4 regions of the Rhodoferax sp. RT4P68 genome follow, and region 1 is predicted to be linked to each of the others. Evidence: predicted binding sites of a transcription regulator. Region 1 holds the regulator's gene; each other region holds the start of a gene.
The links. The regulator LexA, encoded in region 1, represses DNA repair genes until DNA is damaged. The targets are predictions, from matches to a motif close to ACTGTATNNNNATACAGT.
Positions count from the first base shown of each region.

Region 2: AC099J_RS28395 (DUF5131 family protein) is a predicted target of LexA. The motif match lies at 2,105-2,122, and genes of this name have one in related genera.
Region 3: recA (recombinase RecA) is a predicted target of LexA. The motif match lies at 1,638-1,655, and genes of this name have one in related genera.
Region 4: imuA (translesion DNA synthesis-associated protein ImuA) is a predicted target of LexA. The motif match lies at 1,608-1,625, and genes of this name have one in related genera.

Region 1 covers NZ_JBWMBB010000006.1:28,460-32,147, reverse strand. Annotated here, with positions in the region: gene kdsB (3-deoxy-manno-octulosonate cytidylyltransferase) at 1-242, shown strand, start outside; gene adk (adenylate kinase) at 391-1,047, shown strand; gene lexA (transcriptional repressor LexA) at 1,552-2,244, shown strand; gene AC099J_RS14420 (hypothetical protein) at 2,376-2,780, shown strand; gene AC099J_RS14415 (D-2-hydroxyacid dehydrogenase family protein) at 2,956-3,688, shown strand, end outside.
Region 2 covers NZ_JBWMBB010000018.1:9,519-13,206, forward strand. Annotated here, with positions in the region: gene AC099J_RS28385 (preprotein translocase subunit SecA) at 1-1,077, shown strand, start outside; gene AC099J_RS28390 (efflux RND transporter periplasmic adaptor subunit) at 1,074-1,877, shown strand; gene AC099J_RS28395 (DUF5131 family protein) at 2,157-3,020, shown strand; gene AC099J_RS28400 (three-Cys-motif partner protein TcmP) at 3,056-3,688, shown strand, end outside.
Region 3 covers NZ_JBWMBB010000001.1:332,229-335,916, forward strand. Annotated here, with positions in the region: gene recX (recombination regulator RecX) at 1-399, opposite strand, end outside; gene recA (recombinase RecA) at 525-1,577, opposite strand; gene AC099J_RS01525 (MarR family winged helix-turn-helix transcriptional regulator) at 1,721-2,191, shown strand; gene AC099J_RS01530 (response regulator) at 2,228-2,902, shown strand; gene AC099J_RS01535 (sensor histidine kinase) at 2,899-3,688, shown strand, end outside.
Region 4 covers NZ_JBWMBB010000009.1:2,547-6,234, forward strand. Annotated here, with positions in the region: gene AC099J_RS18985 (Y-family DNA polymerase) at 1-857, opposite strand, end outside; gene imuA (translesion DNA synthesis-associated protein ImuA) at 805-1,596, opposite strand; gene AC099J_RS18995 (alpha-ketoglutarate-dependent dioxygenase AlkB) at 1,699-2,283, shown strand; gene AC099J_RS19000 (SOS response-associated peptidase family protein) at 2,365-3,297, shown strand.

The sequences.
Region 1 (3,688 bases):
CCGACAACACCGCCCTGCCCGCGCTCGCGCCGTTGCGCCATGTCGGCATCTACGGCTATCGCGCTGGCTTCCTGCGCCAGTTTCCACTGCTCGCACAGTCGCCTATCGAGAACATCGAGGCCCTGGAGCAACTGCGCGCGATGTGGCACGGCCACGAGATCGCCGTGCACGTGACGCACGAGCCGCCGGGGGTGGGCGTGGACACTCCGCAAGACCTGGAGCGCGTGCGGCGGCTGTTCTAACCGTTCGCCGCAGGCGCCTGGGGGACGTGCGGGCCGGCGTCAAGAGCGCAAATCACGGAAGGTCGCATGCTATCCTCGGTCGCATGAAACACTGCGGCGGCACGCTCTGCCAGCAGTGTCGCGAGCTTCACAACATCCGAGGACATCCATGAGACTGATTCTGTTGGGCGCGCCGGGCGCCGGCAAAGGCACGCAAGCCACCTTCATCTGCAGAAAGTTCGGGATTCCCCAGATCTCCACTGGCGACATGTTGCGCGCTGCGGTCAAGGCGGGCAGCCCGTTGGGCGTGCAGGCCAAATCGGTCATGGATTCGGGTGCCCTTGTGGGGGACGACATCATCATCGGCCTGGTCAAGGAGCGCATCACCGCGCCGGACTGCGCCAACGGATTCCTGTTCGACGGTTTCCCCCGCACCATCCCCCAGGCCGACGCGATGAAGGCCGCGGGCGTGAAGCTCGACTACGTGCTGGAAATCGACGTTCCCTTCGACGCCATCATCGAACGCATGAGCGGGCGCCGCTCGCACGCGCCGTCGGGCCGCACGTACCACGCCAAGTTCAACCCCCCCAAGGTCGAGGGCGTCGACGACGTCACGGGCGAGCCTCTGGTGCAGCGCGACGACGATCGCGAGGAGACCGTCGCGAAGCGCCTGGAGGTCTACAGCGCACAGACCCGACCGTTGGTCGAGTACTACGCCAAATGGGCTGCAGCCGACCCGGCGCAGGCACCCAAATACCGCAGCATCTCGGGCACGGGCACGGTCGACGAGATCACCGCGCGCGCGCTGGCAGCCCTGGCCGACTGACGGCCACCAGGCGCACGCTGCCTGCTGCCTGACGGCGGTTCGACGGGCGGACGTTCGAGGCGTCGCAGCATGCGAGGCACGGCCAGTCAACTTGCGGCCGTACGGCCCGAAACGTGCAGTGCTCATGGCAGCGCTGACAACACGGTTTGATATTCAGGCTCGCCACAGTGCAGGCGGCGTTGCCGGACTGCCTGCGCCGACTGCCGATGCACGGATGCAAGCCCGTGCCGCTAACCTTCACGCTCCCACAAGACACTCTCGAAGCGCAGGACTGCGCAGGTCAGCACGCCCTGCCTGCGCGGGTGGGTCCGCATGCGCAATCCATTGCACGACGGCCGTGGCAGGCAACGGCCACTGACGCCTCCGTACCCCCGTTGCAGGAAGCCACGAAATCCCGACCGAGGTGGGCAAGCTGCAGCGAATGCTTGCACAGTGCAGAAAACTGGTTAAAAATACAGATACTGGAAATATCAACAGAACTGCTCCAGCCCGAAAGGAAATGCCATGTCCGACGCTTCGTCCAATGCCTTCCCTGTCAAGCTCACGGCTCGGCAGCAACAGATTCTGGAATTGATCCAGTCCGCCATTGCCAACACCGGCGCGCCCCCGACTCGCGCAGAGATCGCCAGCGAACTGGGGTTCAAGTCCGCCAACGCGGCTGAAGAGCACCTGCAGGCCCTGGCGCGCAAGGGCGCCATCGAATTGGTGAGCGGGACATCTCGCGGCATCCGGTTGCGCGGCGACATGCTGCGCTCTCTGCACGCCGCGCGCAACAAGCAATTCATGTTGCCGCTGCAAGAGCTGGCTCAGCTGGCACTGCCCTTGATCGGCCGTGTGGCGGCCGGCTCGCCGATCCTGGCGCAGGAGCATGTGGACCAGACCTATTACGTCGAAAGCAGCCTGTTCCAGCACAAGCCCGATTACCTGTTACGCGTGCGCGGTATGTCCATGCGCGACATCGGCATCATGGACGGTGACCTGCTGGCAGTGCGTGCCACCAAAGACGCCAAGAGCGGTCAGATCGTCGTCGCCCGCATCGGCGACGAAGTCACGGTCAAGCGCTACCGGCGCAACAAGGACAACATCGAGTTGCTACCCGAAAACCCGGACTATCCGACCATCGTCGTGGAGCCCGGTGAGCCGTTCGAAATCGAAGGTCTGGCCGTCGGCCTGATCCGCAACACCATGCTGATGTAAGCGGTACGTACTTGTCCGCAGCGCGAGGTGGCGGGCGTTTGGCCGTGCAGTGGCACGACAACCCTCTCGCTGCGGGCTTATCGACCAATCCTGCCTGTGTACACCCCCTTATTTCGGGGAGAGGAGTTGACATGGGAATCGCAATCTTCGCAGCCGCTCGCGTGGTTCAAGCCCTGCCTGCGTGGCTCGAACTGCACTGGCCACAGCTTGGCCGTGCCAGCAGCACTGCGCCAGCCCGAGTGCACCGGAGCGGCACGCCGCCGGTGCAGCCTGCAGCGCGGCACCGCGTCGCCCGTCTGGCGCGCCGCTTGCTCGGCAGATGGGCCAGCGCTGCCAACCGGAGCGACCGGCTGACAGAGCGCGGGCCGCATCGGGCCGGCGCGACGATGCCACTGCGGGTGCTGCGTGTCGTCGAGCCCCACCAGGCGCGCAACGCGGCGGGCCGCATGGTGATCTCCGGCCGTATGGCCGATGTCTGCGCCGAACTGGACCGGCTGGCCGCTGCAGAAGCGGCCAGCGGTTTCGACCGCAGCTGACTGACGGCGCCGAGCGTTGCGTCGTCGGCTGACGCACCGGCCGACGCACCGGCTGACACGCCGGCCAACACGCCGGCCAACACGCCGATGTCACACGGCCGCCAGCCCGGACGGCAGCCCCGTCGAAGCCGTCTGGCTGGCCGGCTCTGCACGGCACGCGAGGCACAATGCCCGCATGAACATTGTGATCCTCGATGACTACCAGGACGCGGTGCGCAAGCTCGATTGCGCTGCCAAGCTCGATCCCTACGCGGCCAAGGTCTTCACCAATACGATCAAGGGACTAGGCCAGCTTTCGGTGCGGCTGCGCGATGCGGACATCATCGTGCTGATCCGCGAGCGTACGCACCTGAATCGCCTGTTGATCGAGAAACTGCCCAAGCTCAAGCTGATCGCCCAGACCGGCCGTGTCGGTGCCCACGTGGACGTGGCGGCCTGCACCGAGCGCGGCATCGCCGTGGCCGAAGGCGTGGGTTCGCCAGTGGCGCCTGCAGAGCTGACCTGGGCTCTGATCATGGCTGCGACCAAGCGGCTGCCGCAGTACATCGGCAACCTCAAGCACGGCGCGTGGCAGCAGTCCGGGTTGAAGACCGCATCGATGCCGGCGAACTTCGGCCTGGGCACCGTGCTGCGGGAAAAGACCCTGGGCATCTTCGGCTATGGCCGCATCGGGCAGATCGTCAGCACCTACGCTCGCGCGTTCGGCATGCGCGTGCTGGTATGGGGCCGTGCCGGATCGTGCGAGCGCGCAGCTGCCGATGGCCACCACGTCGCCTCCAGTCAGCAGGAACTGTTTGCCAACTGCGACGTCGTCTCCCTGCACCTGCGCCTGAACGAGGAGACGCGCGGCATCGTCACGTTGGAGGACTTGTCGCGCATGAAGCCCACATCGCTGCTGGTCAACACCT
Region 2 (3,688 bases), on a different contig from region 1:
CGCCGCGCACTGGCGCTGACCGCGCTGGGCCGCCAGCAGGTGCTGCGCGCCAGCCTGGCGCTGGGGGCCGAGATGGGCCCGGAATGGCAGCTGCGCGCCACGCGCGAGCATTGGGTGGTGCAGGCGCTGCGGGCGTTGCACCTGTTCGCGCGCGACCACCATTACGTGGTGCGCGAGGGCAAGGTCGAAATCGTCGACGAAAACACCGGCCGCGTGCTGGCCGGCCGCACCTGGGAACAAGGCTTGCACCAGATGATCGAGACCAAGGAGGGCTGCGCCCTCTCTGACCGCGCGCGCACCGTGTCGCGCATCACCTACCAGCGCTTCTTCGCGCGCTATCTGCGGCTGTCGGGCATGACTGGCACGGCGCGCGAGGTGCGTGGCGAGATCCGCGGCTGCTATGGCCTGCGCACGCTGGTCGTGCCGACGCACCGGCCGTCGGCACGCCGCCGCTGGCCCGACATCGTGCTGCCCGACACCGAGGCCAAATGGCAGCGCATCGCACAGGAAGTGCAGGCGCTGCTTGCGGCCGGCCGCGCGGTTCTGGTGGGCACGGGGTCGGTCGACGTGTCGGAGGAACTGTCGGCCGTGCTGCACACGCGCGGCATCGTGCATCGCGTGCTCAACGCGCAGCAGGACGCGGCCGAGGCCGAGCTGGTGCGCACCGCCGGCCTGCCCGGCACGGTGACGGTGGCCACCAACATGGCCGGGCGCGGCACCGACATCAAGCTGCCGGCCGACGTGCTGCGCGCGGGCGGGCTGCATGTGATCCTCAGCGAGCACCATGGGTCGAGCCGCGTCGACCGCCAGCTGTTCGGCCGCGCCGGGCGGCAGGGTGACGCCGGCAGTGCGCAGTGCATCGTGGCGTTCGACGATGCGCTGTTCCGCGAATTCACGCCGGCCCTGGCGGCTGTGGCGCGCGGCCTGCAGGGCGCGGGTGCGGGGCGGCTGGCATTGCGTGTGCTGCGCGGCCTGGCCCAGCGCGCGGCCGAGCGCCAGCACCGCGATGGGCGACGTGAGGCTCTGCGGCTGGACAACCAGCTGGCCGATCTGATGTCGATGTCGGGGCGGCTATGAGGCACGCCGCCATCGCCCTGCTGGCCACTGGCCTGCTGGCAACCGCCCCCCTGCGGGCCGAGGTCGCGCCTTGCCTGATCGAGCCGGCGCAAAAGCTGTCGATCCGCAGCACCGTCACCGCGCTGATCACCGACATCCCCGTTGACCGTGGCGCCACCGTGCGCAAGGGCCAGCCGCTGGTGCTGCTGGATGCGGGCGCAGAGAAGGCCGCGCTGGACTCGGCCCGCTACCGCGCCGTGATGCAGGGCAACGTGGCCGCGGCCGAGGCGCGCCTCTCGCACGCCAAGGACAAGCTGCGCCGGCGCGAGGAACTGGTGAAGGAAAAGTTTGTCTCCAGCCAGGACCGCGACGACGCGCTGGCCGAATCGCGCGTGGCCGAGGCCGACCTGCTGGAGGCGCGCGACAGCCGCGAGCTGGCCAAGCTGGAGGCGCATCGCCTGGCCGCAGAGCTGGGCCGGCGCACCATCGTGAGCCCGGTCGGCGGCGTGGTGATGGAGCGGCTGCAGAACCCCGGCGAGTTGGCCCAGTCAGGCGACAGCGCCAGCCCCATCCTGAAGCTGGCGCAGACCGACCCCGCGCGCGTAGAGATGGTGCTGCCGGTGGCGCTGCACGGACGCGTGAAGGTGGGCGACACGCTGGCGGTCAAACCCGAGGCGCCGTTCGGTGGGGAGTACCCCGCCAAGGTGCGGGTGGTCGACACGGTGATTGATTCGGCGAGCGGCACGTTTGGTGTGCGGCTGGAGTTGCCGAACCCTGCCGGCAAGGTGCCGCTGGGGGTGCGGTGCAGTGCGACGTTCTGAAGGCGAGGGATTGGCAAGCACGGCCAGTACCCGCTTTGCGCTCTGAACGGACATGTGCCGTCTTGGTCTCGCTGCCGTAGAGCTGCCTGTCGGAGCTGCGCACAGGCTCAATTGTAGGGCCCGAGTACGAGTGCGCATGTTGGCTGGCACACGTTGGAGCGATTGAGGTGCGTATTGGTCGGGGAGACCATGTGCGCCATAGGCTATTGAAGTCGGCACAGATCAGATCTGTATAAAAATACAGATCTCCAGGCTAGAATTTGCCTCAAGACAACGACCATGGGCAAAGACACACGCATTGAATGGACGCATCACACCTTCAATCCTTGGTGGGGGTGTGTTCGCGTTTCGGACGCGTGCGACCACTGCTACGCCGAGGTTTGGGCCAAGCGCTTGGGCGTTGATGTCTGGGGGGCTGCGGCCGAGCGGCGCTTCTTCAGTGATGCGCATTGGAAAGAGCCGCTGAAGTGGAACCGGGAGGCAATGGCAAGCGGAGCGCGGCAACGCGTGTTCTGCGCGTCGATGGCGGACGTCTTCGAGAACCGTAAAGATCTAGTCCCCCATCGCCTGCGGCTCTTCGAACTTATCGAGGCCACGCCGCATCTCGACTGGCTACTGCTGACCAAACGTATTCATCTCGTGCGTAAGCAGTTGCCCAAGGGCTACGAGTTGCCACGCAACGTTTGGCTTGGCGCTACTGTGGAGCACCAGGAGTCGGCGGACAAGCGTATCAAGTACCTGTTGGAGTTTGAGACGCCTGCTGTGCGCTTCCTGTCCTGCGAGCCGCTTTTGGGCCCCTTGGAACTGCGTCCGTGGTTGAAGACCGGACAGAAGGGTACCCGTGTGGACTGGGTCATCGCCGGCGGGGAATCGGGGCCGGGGTCGCGGCCCATGGATCCGCAATGGCCAGAGAATCTGCGGAAGCAATGCAACGCCGAAGGCGTGGCCTTCCACTTCAAGCAATGGGGACACTGGGCCCCGGTTGAGTTGGCTGGCGATGCGGTGACAGGCCGCACGCCGATCCACGTTGTCCGGCGGGACGGATCCGAGGTCAAGCTCGCGGGCGTCGGCAAAGGGAAGGCCGGCCGGTCGCTCAGCGGTCGCCACTGGGATCAATTTCCGAGCCCGAGTACACGCGTTTAGCATCGTTCGTACCGCACCACGAAAGGGTAAGGCGCTTGGCACAGAGTCACTACGATTGGTCGAACGGGCCGGCGCAAATCGACCCGCACAGCGTTACCAAGCATGAGGTGCTGGTCGGCTATCTGATCCGGTATTTTGAACAGCGCACTCTAAACGCGCGCGGGCGCGAAAAGCTTCGCATCACGCTGGTCGATGGCTTCTGCGGTGGTGGTCTCTACTCGCTGAAGGGCAGGGGAGCGGAGGTGCTTGGTTCCCCACTACGCATGCTCCAGGCAGTTGAGGAGGCGTGTGTTCGGGTCAATGCGAAGAGGACGAAACCAGTTGCGCTCGACGTTCTATACGTCTTCGTTGACAAGGATGCCAAGGCGCTCGCTCATCTGAAGCAGGTGTTGCTAGATCGAGGTTATGGTCCGCTGATCGGCTCCACGATCCACTTGATCAATGAAGACTTCGTGGCGGCATCGCCCAAGGTCTTTCAACTTATCAGCAGCCACACGCCTCTGGCACGCACCGCACTGTTCTTTCTAGATCAGTATGGATACAGCGATGTTCCTGCACCGCTCATCCAGGAGATCTTTCGGGATTCGCCAAAAAGCGAGGTAGTGCTCACGTTTCACGTCTCCGCCTTTGCCACCTACACCAATGACCAGTTCGCCGACCACGTGTCG
Region 3 (3,688 bases), on a different contig from region 1:
CAGAAAACGCATCTGCCGGGCCCGCTCCTTGGCGTCGGCTGGCTGCGTGTCGAACCGGCGCTGCCACAACGCGCGGGCGCGCTCGAGCTCAGTGTTTTGCAGGCCTGCCAACGCCTGCGCAATGGCCTCGGGTGCGATGCCCTTGTGCTGCAGCTCCTGACGCAGTCGCAGCGCGCCCATGCGTGGTGCACGCTGGTGGATGACGGACTCCACGACCCGCGCCTCGCTGATGAAGCCTTTGGCCTGCAAATCATCGAGCGCCCGGGCAATGGCGCCTGCTTCTTCCTCGAACCGGGCGAGCTTGCGCTCGAGCTCGCTGCGCGAGTGCTCGCGCTGGCTCAGGTAGCGCAACGCGCGCCCCTTGAGCGACAGCGTGGGCCGCGCCGCGCCGGGGCTCACAGCTGGACCTTCGCAGTGCGCACTGTGGTGCGCGCTTGGGTGAGGCGACCCGGCGCGGGGCTCACGGCGGTCCCTTGGTGCTGCGCACGGCGGTGGCTGGGCGTCCTCGGGCGGCCGGGCGACACTCAGGCCGCAGCGGCGACCACGTCGGCCGGCAGCAGCGCGATGCCCAGGCTCTCGCGCACCTTGTTCTCGATCTCGCGCGCCAGGTCACGGTTCTCGCGCAGGAACTCACGCGCGTTGTCGCGGCCCTGGCCGATCTTCTCGCCGTTGTAGGCATACCAGGCGCCAGACTTGTCGACGATACGCGCCTCCACGCCCATGTCGATGATCTCGCCCTCGCGCGAAATGCCCTCACCGAACAGGATGTCGAACTCGGCCGTCTTGAACGGAGGCGCCACCTTGTTCTTGACCACCTTGACCTTGGTCTCGTTGCCGATCGCGTCGTCGCCCTTCTTGATGGTGCCGGTGCGCCGGATGTCCAGCCGCACCGAGGCGTAGAACTTCAGCGCGTTGCCGCCGGTCGTGGTCTCGGGGCTGCCGAACATCACGCCGATCTTCATGCGGATCTGGTTGATGAAGATGACCATGCAGTTGGTCTTCTTGATCGTGGCCGTCAGCTTGCGCAGCGCCTGGCTCATCAGCCGGGCCTGCAGGCCGGGCAGCGAATCGCCCATTTCGCCTTCCAACTCGGCCTTGGGCGTCAGCGCGGCGACCGAGTCGACCACGATCAGATCGACCGCGCCCGAGCGCACCAGCGAATCGACGATTTCCAGTGCCTGCTCGCCGGTGTCGGGCTGGCTGATCAGCAACTCCTGCAGGTTAACGCCCAGCTTTTGCGCGTACTGGATGTCCAGCGCGTGCTCGGCGTCGACGAACGCGCAGGTGCCGGCCTGCTTCTGCATCTCGGCGATGACCTGCAGCGTCAGCGTGGTCTTGCCCGACGATTCCGGGCCGTAGATCTCGACCACGCGGCCACGCGGCAGGCCGCCGACGCCCAGCGCGATGTCCAAACCGAGCGAGCCGGTGGAGACGACCTGGATGTCCTCGATCACCTCACCCTCGCCCAGCCGCATGATCGTGCCCTTGCCGAACTGCTTTTCGATCTGGGCCAGTGCGGCTTGCAGGGCCTTGGCCTTCTCGGCTTGGGCGGCGGTGGTCTTGACGGGTGCATCCATGAGAAAACTCCTTGAAATCAATGGCTTGAAGAATGCATCCGGTGCCTGCAGAAGGCCTTGTCTGGATGCTTGAACAGTAGTTTACGGCAGCATTGAAAAACAAAACCCCGTTTTTTAGTCAGTTTGTCTTACTATTTGAAGCCATGGAATCGGTCTCTGCAGAAGCTTGGCGCACAACCCATCTGGGCCGACTGATGGGCGATGCGCTGCGCCGCTTCGACGCTCGCGTGCTGGAACTGATGGCGCATGACGAACAGGTGCCGCTGGCCTTGTCCAACCTGGCGGCGCGGGCCCAGGTCAGCGCCGCCCACGTGCACATCACGCGTCATCTGGACAGCGGCGGCACCCGCCCCAGCGAGCTGGCGGCGCGTGCCGGCATCAGCAAGCAGGCCATGGGCGACCTGCTGGACCAGTGCGAAGCCTGGGGACTGGTGACACGGGAGCCCGACCCGCTGGATGCGCGCGCCCGGCGCGTGGTCTTCACCGCGAGCGGCCACGCGTGGCAGCAGGCCTTTCGCAGCGCCATCGCGCAGGCTGAGCGGGAGTTTCGCGACGCCGTGGGCGCCGAGGTGGCCACGGTGGTCGCGCTGGGGCTGGAAGCCTATGCCTCCTAGAATCCGCCGGCCCCGCCAACCCGATGGAGACCCGATATGCGCATCCTGATTGCCGAAGACGACCAGGTGCTGGCAGACGGGCTGCTGCGCGCACTGCGTAGTTCCGGCGCGGCGGTGGACCACGTGGCCAGCGGCACCGAGGCCGATGCCGCGCTGCGCACCAGCAGCCAGTTCGACCTGCTGATCCTGGACCTGGGCCTGCCCAAGATGCATGGCCTGGAGGTGCTCAAGGCCTTGCGCGGCCGCGGCTCCAGCCTGCCGGTGCTGATCCTCACGGCGGCCGACAGCATCGATGAGCGTGTCAAGGGCCTGGATTACGGCGCCGACGACTACATGGCCAAGCCCTTCTCGCTGCAGGAACTGGAGGCCCGCGTGCGTGCCTTGACCCGGCGCGGCATGGGCGGCACCAGCAGTGCCATCCGCCACGGCCCGCTGGAATACGACCAGGCCGGACGCGTGGCCACCATCGACGGCAAGATGGTCGAGCTGTCGGCACGTGAGCTGGGCTTGCTGGAAGTCCTGCTCCAACGCGCCGGCCGCCTGGTCAGCAAGGACCAGCTGGTCGAGCGCCTGTGTGAGTGGGGCGAGGAGGTCTCGACCAATGCGATCGAGGTCTACATCCACCGCCTGCGCAAGAAGATCGAGAAAGGCCCAATCCGCATCGCCACGGTGCGCGGCCTGGGCTACTGCCTGGAAAAAATAGCGACGTGAAGATCTTCCAGCGCGAGCAGCGGTCGCTGTTCGGCGAGATCCTGGACTGGATGCTGACGCCGCTGCTGCTGCTGTGGCCCGTCAGCCTGGCGCTGACCTGGCTGGTGGCCCAGGGCATCGCCGGCAACCCGTTCGACCGCGCGCTGGAATACAACGTGCGCGCGCTCGCCCAGCTGGTGGCGGCGCCGCAGCCGGGCCGTGCGCAGTTCAACCTGCCGCAACCGGCGCGCGAGATCCTGCGCGCCGACGACTCCGACGAAGTCGTCTACCAGGTGCTGGGCGCTCGAGGCGAACTTTTGGGCGGTGACCGCGACCTGCCCTTGCCGCGCGACATGGACCAGGCCTTTCCGGGCGAGGTGCGGCTGCGCGACGACGAGTTGCGCGGGCTGGAGGTGCGCGTGGCCTACGCCTGGGTGGCGCTGGAGCCGCCGGGCTCGGCGCCCGCGCTGGTGCAGGTCGCAGAGACCCGCGAGAAGCGCTCGGTGCTGGCCGCCGAGATCATCAAAGGCGTGATGCTGCCGCAGTTCGTCATCCTGCCGCTGGCCGTGCTGCTGGTGTGGCTGGCGCTAGTGCGCGGCATCAGGCCTCTGAATGAGCTGGAGGAGCGCATCCGCGCGCGCAAACCCGACGACCTGTCGCCGCTGGACGAGCGCGCCGTGCCGCTGGAGGTGGCGCCGCTGGTCTCGTCCGTCAACGACTTGCTGACGCGGCTGAAGGATTCCATCGCCACGCAAAAGCGCTTTCTGGCCGACGCCGCACACCAGCTCAAGACACCGCTTGCCGGGC
Region 4 (3,688 bases), on a different contig from region 1:
AGCAGCGACTTGCTCAGCTCCTCCAGGTCCTGCACCTCCACCGCTTCGAGCTCGAGGTCGCCCGCAGGCGCCGCCAGCTGCACCTTGGCCAGGTGCTCGGCCAGCAGCGGGCACAGGTGCTCGACGTCGCGCATCGGGGCGGCGGTGCGCACCGTGAGTTCGCCGCCCTCGCCCGCGTCCTTGGACCGCATGGCGTCGTGGCGCCAGCGCAGGGTGAACGCCGTGGTGCCGGCATGCCGTGCGGCGAGCCGACCGCACAGTTGCAGTACCAGCCGGCGGGCGCCGAACAGCAGGGCCGGGGCGGTCTCCACGCGCGCCATGAGTTCCACCTTCGCCAGGAACGTGGGCGCCAGTGCGATCCAGCTGTGGGCCTCCGGCCGCAGCCCGTAGGCCTGGTCCAGCGCGATCAGCAGCTGCGCGTCGAAGCGTCGGCTGATGCCCCCGCGCGGCAGCGCGCGCACGTCGCCCAGGCGGCGGCAGCCCAGTTGCGTCAGCGTGGTCTGGTGCGGCCGCACGGCCGCCAGGACCTCCATCGGCAGCGCGTCCAGCAGGCCGGCCAAGGCGCCGCGCAGGCCATTCTCATGCCCGGCCCACGCGAACGCGATGGCCGCCAGGCTGGTCGGCGCCCAGGCCACCTGGCCGACGTCCTGGTCCTGGGCGTGCACCACGATCCGGTCGCGCAACGCGCGCCTGCCGCCGAACAGGCGAGCGCTGGCGTCCACCTCGAGCACCACGGCGTCTTCGACGAGGGCCACGCGCGGGGAGAACTGCAGCGCCCAGGTCGCCAGTCCGCGCAGTGGCACGTCAAGCGGCGGAGGGTGCGCGTCGGGCCGCAACAGCAGGGCGGCCCACAGCATGGGGAGCCTCGCGAACCACCGGTGGGGCCACACGCCGCATGCGCGGTGTGAGCACGGACGTCAGGCCGCCGGGCACGGAGGGCGGCGACAGCGGCTGCGCGTGCGACGGCCCGCGACGCTTGAGGATCTGGACGTCCAGGTGCCAGTCCTGGGTGGACTGCGCCTGCACGCGCAACGGCGCGGCCGAGGATTCGTGCCGGGCCGCCTCGGGGCGGCACAGGAACACCGGCCCGTCGCACGCCAGCGCGCAGACCTGCAGGCGGCGCAGCTGTTCGGGCCGGGCGTTGGGCAGCCAGGCGATGACCGCGCCGGCGGCGTTCGACTTGATGAGCTGCTCGGTGATCCACAGCCGTTCCGCCGGCGCATCGGCCTGGATCCAGATGAACTGTCGCTCGCTCAGACCCATGTGCTGCAGGCCGGGCAGGTGCGGATGCCGGGGCGGCCCAATGACCACGACCTGCCCGCCCGCCTGCACCACCTGGGCCAGGCTGGGGGACAGCAGCCGCCATTCGATGACGCAGGGCTGTGCGGCCAGGATCTCGGTGACGGAGCGTCGCAGCCAACCACCGCCCGGCAGTTCCGCATCGAGCGCCGCCCAGCCCGACGAGACGGATTCGACGACCTGATGGCCCAGCGCATCGCCCCGCCACACCGCATCGGCGATGTGCGGCGCGAGCCGCAACGGCGCAGGGGCACCGGTGGCTTGAGGGGATTCGGAGGCAATGGCGACGGCGGGCATGGTCTAAAATAACTGTACATCAATACAGTATCACGATCGTCGCCACGTGGCTGTCGGTGCATCGCACGCGGCGTCCGAACCGACGTCGTGCCGGAGTGCCGCATGCAGAGCGACTTGTTCGCCGACACCGAGACCGCGTCCATCCCGGGCCTGCGCTACCAGCCGGAATTTCTGACGGCCGCGCAGGAGGCTGAGTTGCTGGACATCATCCGCAGCTTGCCGCTGCGCCCGGCGCAGTACAAGGCGTACCTGGCGCGCCGGCACGTGGTCAGCTTCGGGGGCACCCGCGACGTCGACACCCACCCGCTGCGCGTTGGCGCGGCGCTGGACGCGCGGCTGGTGCCGCTGCGCGACCGCGTGGCCCACTGGCTGGGCGTGAAGCCGGACCGGCTCGTGCAGGTGCTGGTGGCGTCGTACGCGCCGGGCACTCCGCTGGGGTGGCACCGCGATGTGCCCGAGTACGAGACCATTGCGGGGGTCTCGCTCGGAAGCACGGCCACGCTGCGGTTCCGGCCGTATCCGCCTGACCTGCCGGCCAGGCGGCATGCCGTGCAGCTGGACGTGGCGCCGCGTTCAATCTACAGCCTGGAAGGCACGGCCCGCTGGGGCTGGCAGCACTGCGTGCCACCGGTGCGGTCGCAGCGCTGGTCGATCACGTTCAGGACACCTCGGGCGGGAAGACCGTGAATCGGTCCCACACGCTCCCCGGCAATGCCGTCGGCGCCTTCCACGGCTGAACCCTGCGTGGCCCTGGCGCTACGATGCCCCATGTGCTATTCATCCCGCATCGAGGCCGAGTACCGCAGGTATGTGCGAGAGATGGGCGCGCGCATGAGCTTCCACGACTACCACCAGGTGTTCTGGGAGCGGCCCGGCGGGCGCAACATCAAAGTACCGCGCGCGATCGAGGATGCGTTCTTGGCCGGCGACAGCGAGGACGAGCGCAGGATCGCCGCACTGATCCACGCGCACCGGGCCGCAGAGGCCGTCCGCATGGACCAGGAGCTGTTCGCGCAGCGCAAGCGCTTGGCCGATGCCGAGCGCAAGTTGGCCTTGAAGCCGACCAAGGCGGCCAGCGAAAGCCAGCGCATCGCGACCTCCAAGATCGAGCAGTTCATGGCCCGGATCACGGATCTCCAGCGCGCGGACGGCAAGAGCGGCGATGCGCGCATCTTCCCGGGCACCTATGCGCACGTCCTGATTGTGGAGAACGGTGAGCGCGTGCTCAAACCCATGCGCCATGGCTGCCGGCCGGCCGGCAAGCCGGCGCTTTACGACACCAAGTACCCGGGCACCTACAACGCACGCCGAGACAACCTCGAAGGGTTCTGGAAGCAGCAGTTCGGCCACACCCACGGCGTCGCGTTCTGGTGGCAGTTCTACGAGCACGTCGACCGCGGCGGCCAGGACGTTGTGCTGGAGTTCACACCGGCCACTGGCGAACTGATGGCCGTTGCGTGCCTGTACTCGCACTGGACACCGCCGGCGGGTTCAACCGAGCCGGCGCTGTGGTCCTTCGCGGCAGTCACCGACGAGCCGCCGCCAGAGGTCGCGGGGGCGGGGCACGACCGCTGCATCATCCCGCTGCAGGCCCGGCACCTGGACACTTGGTTGAATCCCGATGCGCAAGACCTGCCGGCCCAGCATGCGGTGCTGGATGACCGCGAGCGGTACTTTTACGACCACCGGATGGCGGCGTGACTCGGAGTGTGGGTCGAAGCACCTGGCAGTTTGTGGAATCGATCCGTTTGCGAAGGCATACAGGGGAGTTGGGGGCAGCCCGACATGGCGGATTCGAGGTGGCTGCTGCGGGATCGTAGTGGTCGCGGCATTGGACCCATGGAGATTTTGCAGCGGTCGCCTGTTGACCCGTATCGGTTGCCCGGGCCGGAACAGCGAAGGCCGGGTTAAGCCGGGGCTCGGGCGGTCACCTAGATTGGCAGCAACCGCGCTGCGCCCGTCGCCTCGCGATCCCGAGCGACAGCAGTGCAGCGGTTGCTGCCGGTGACCTGCAGCGGCCGTACTCACGCTGCCCGCAATCAAGCCGTCGTTCGGCTGGGCGCCAGGCGCTGGCCTGAATGACCGCGGTACG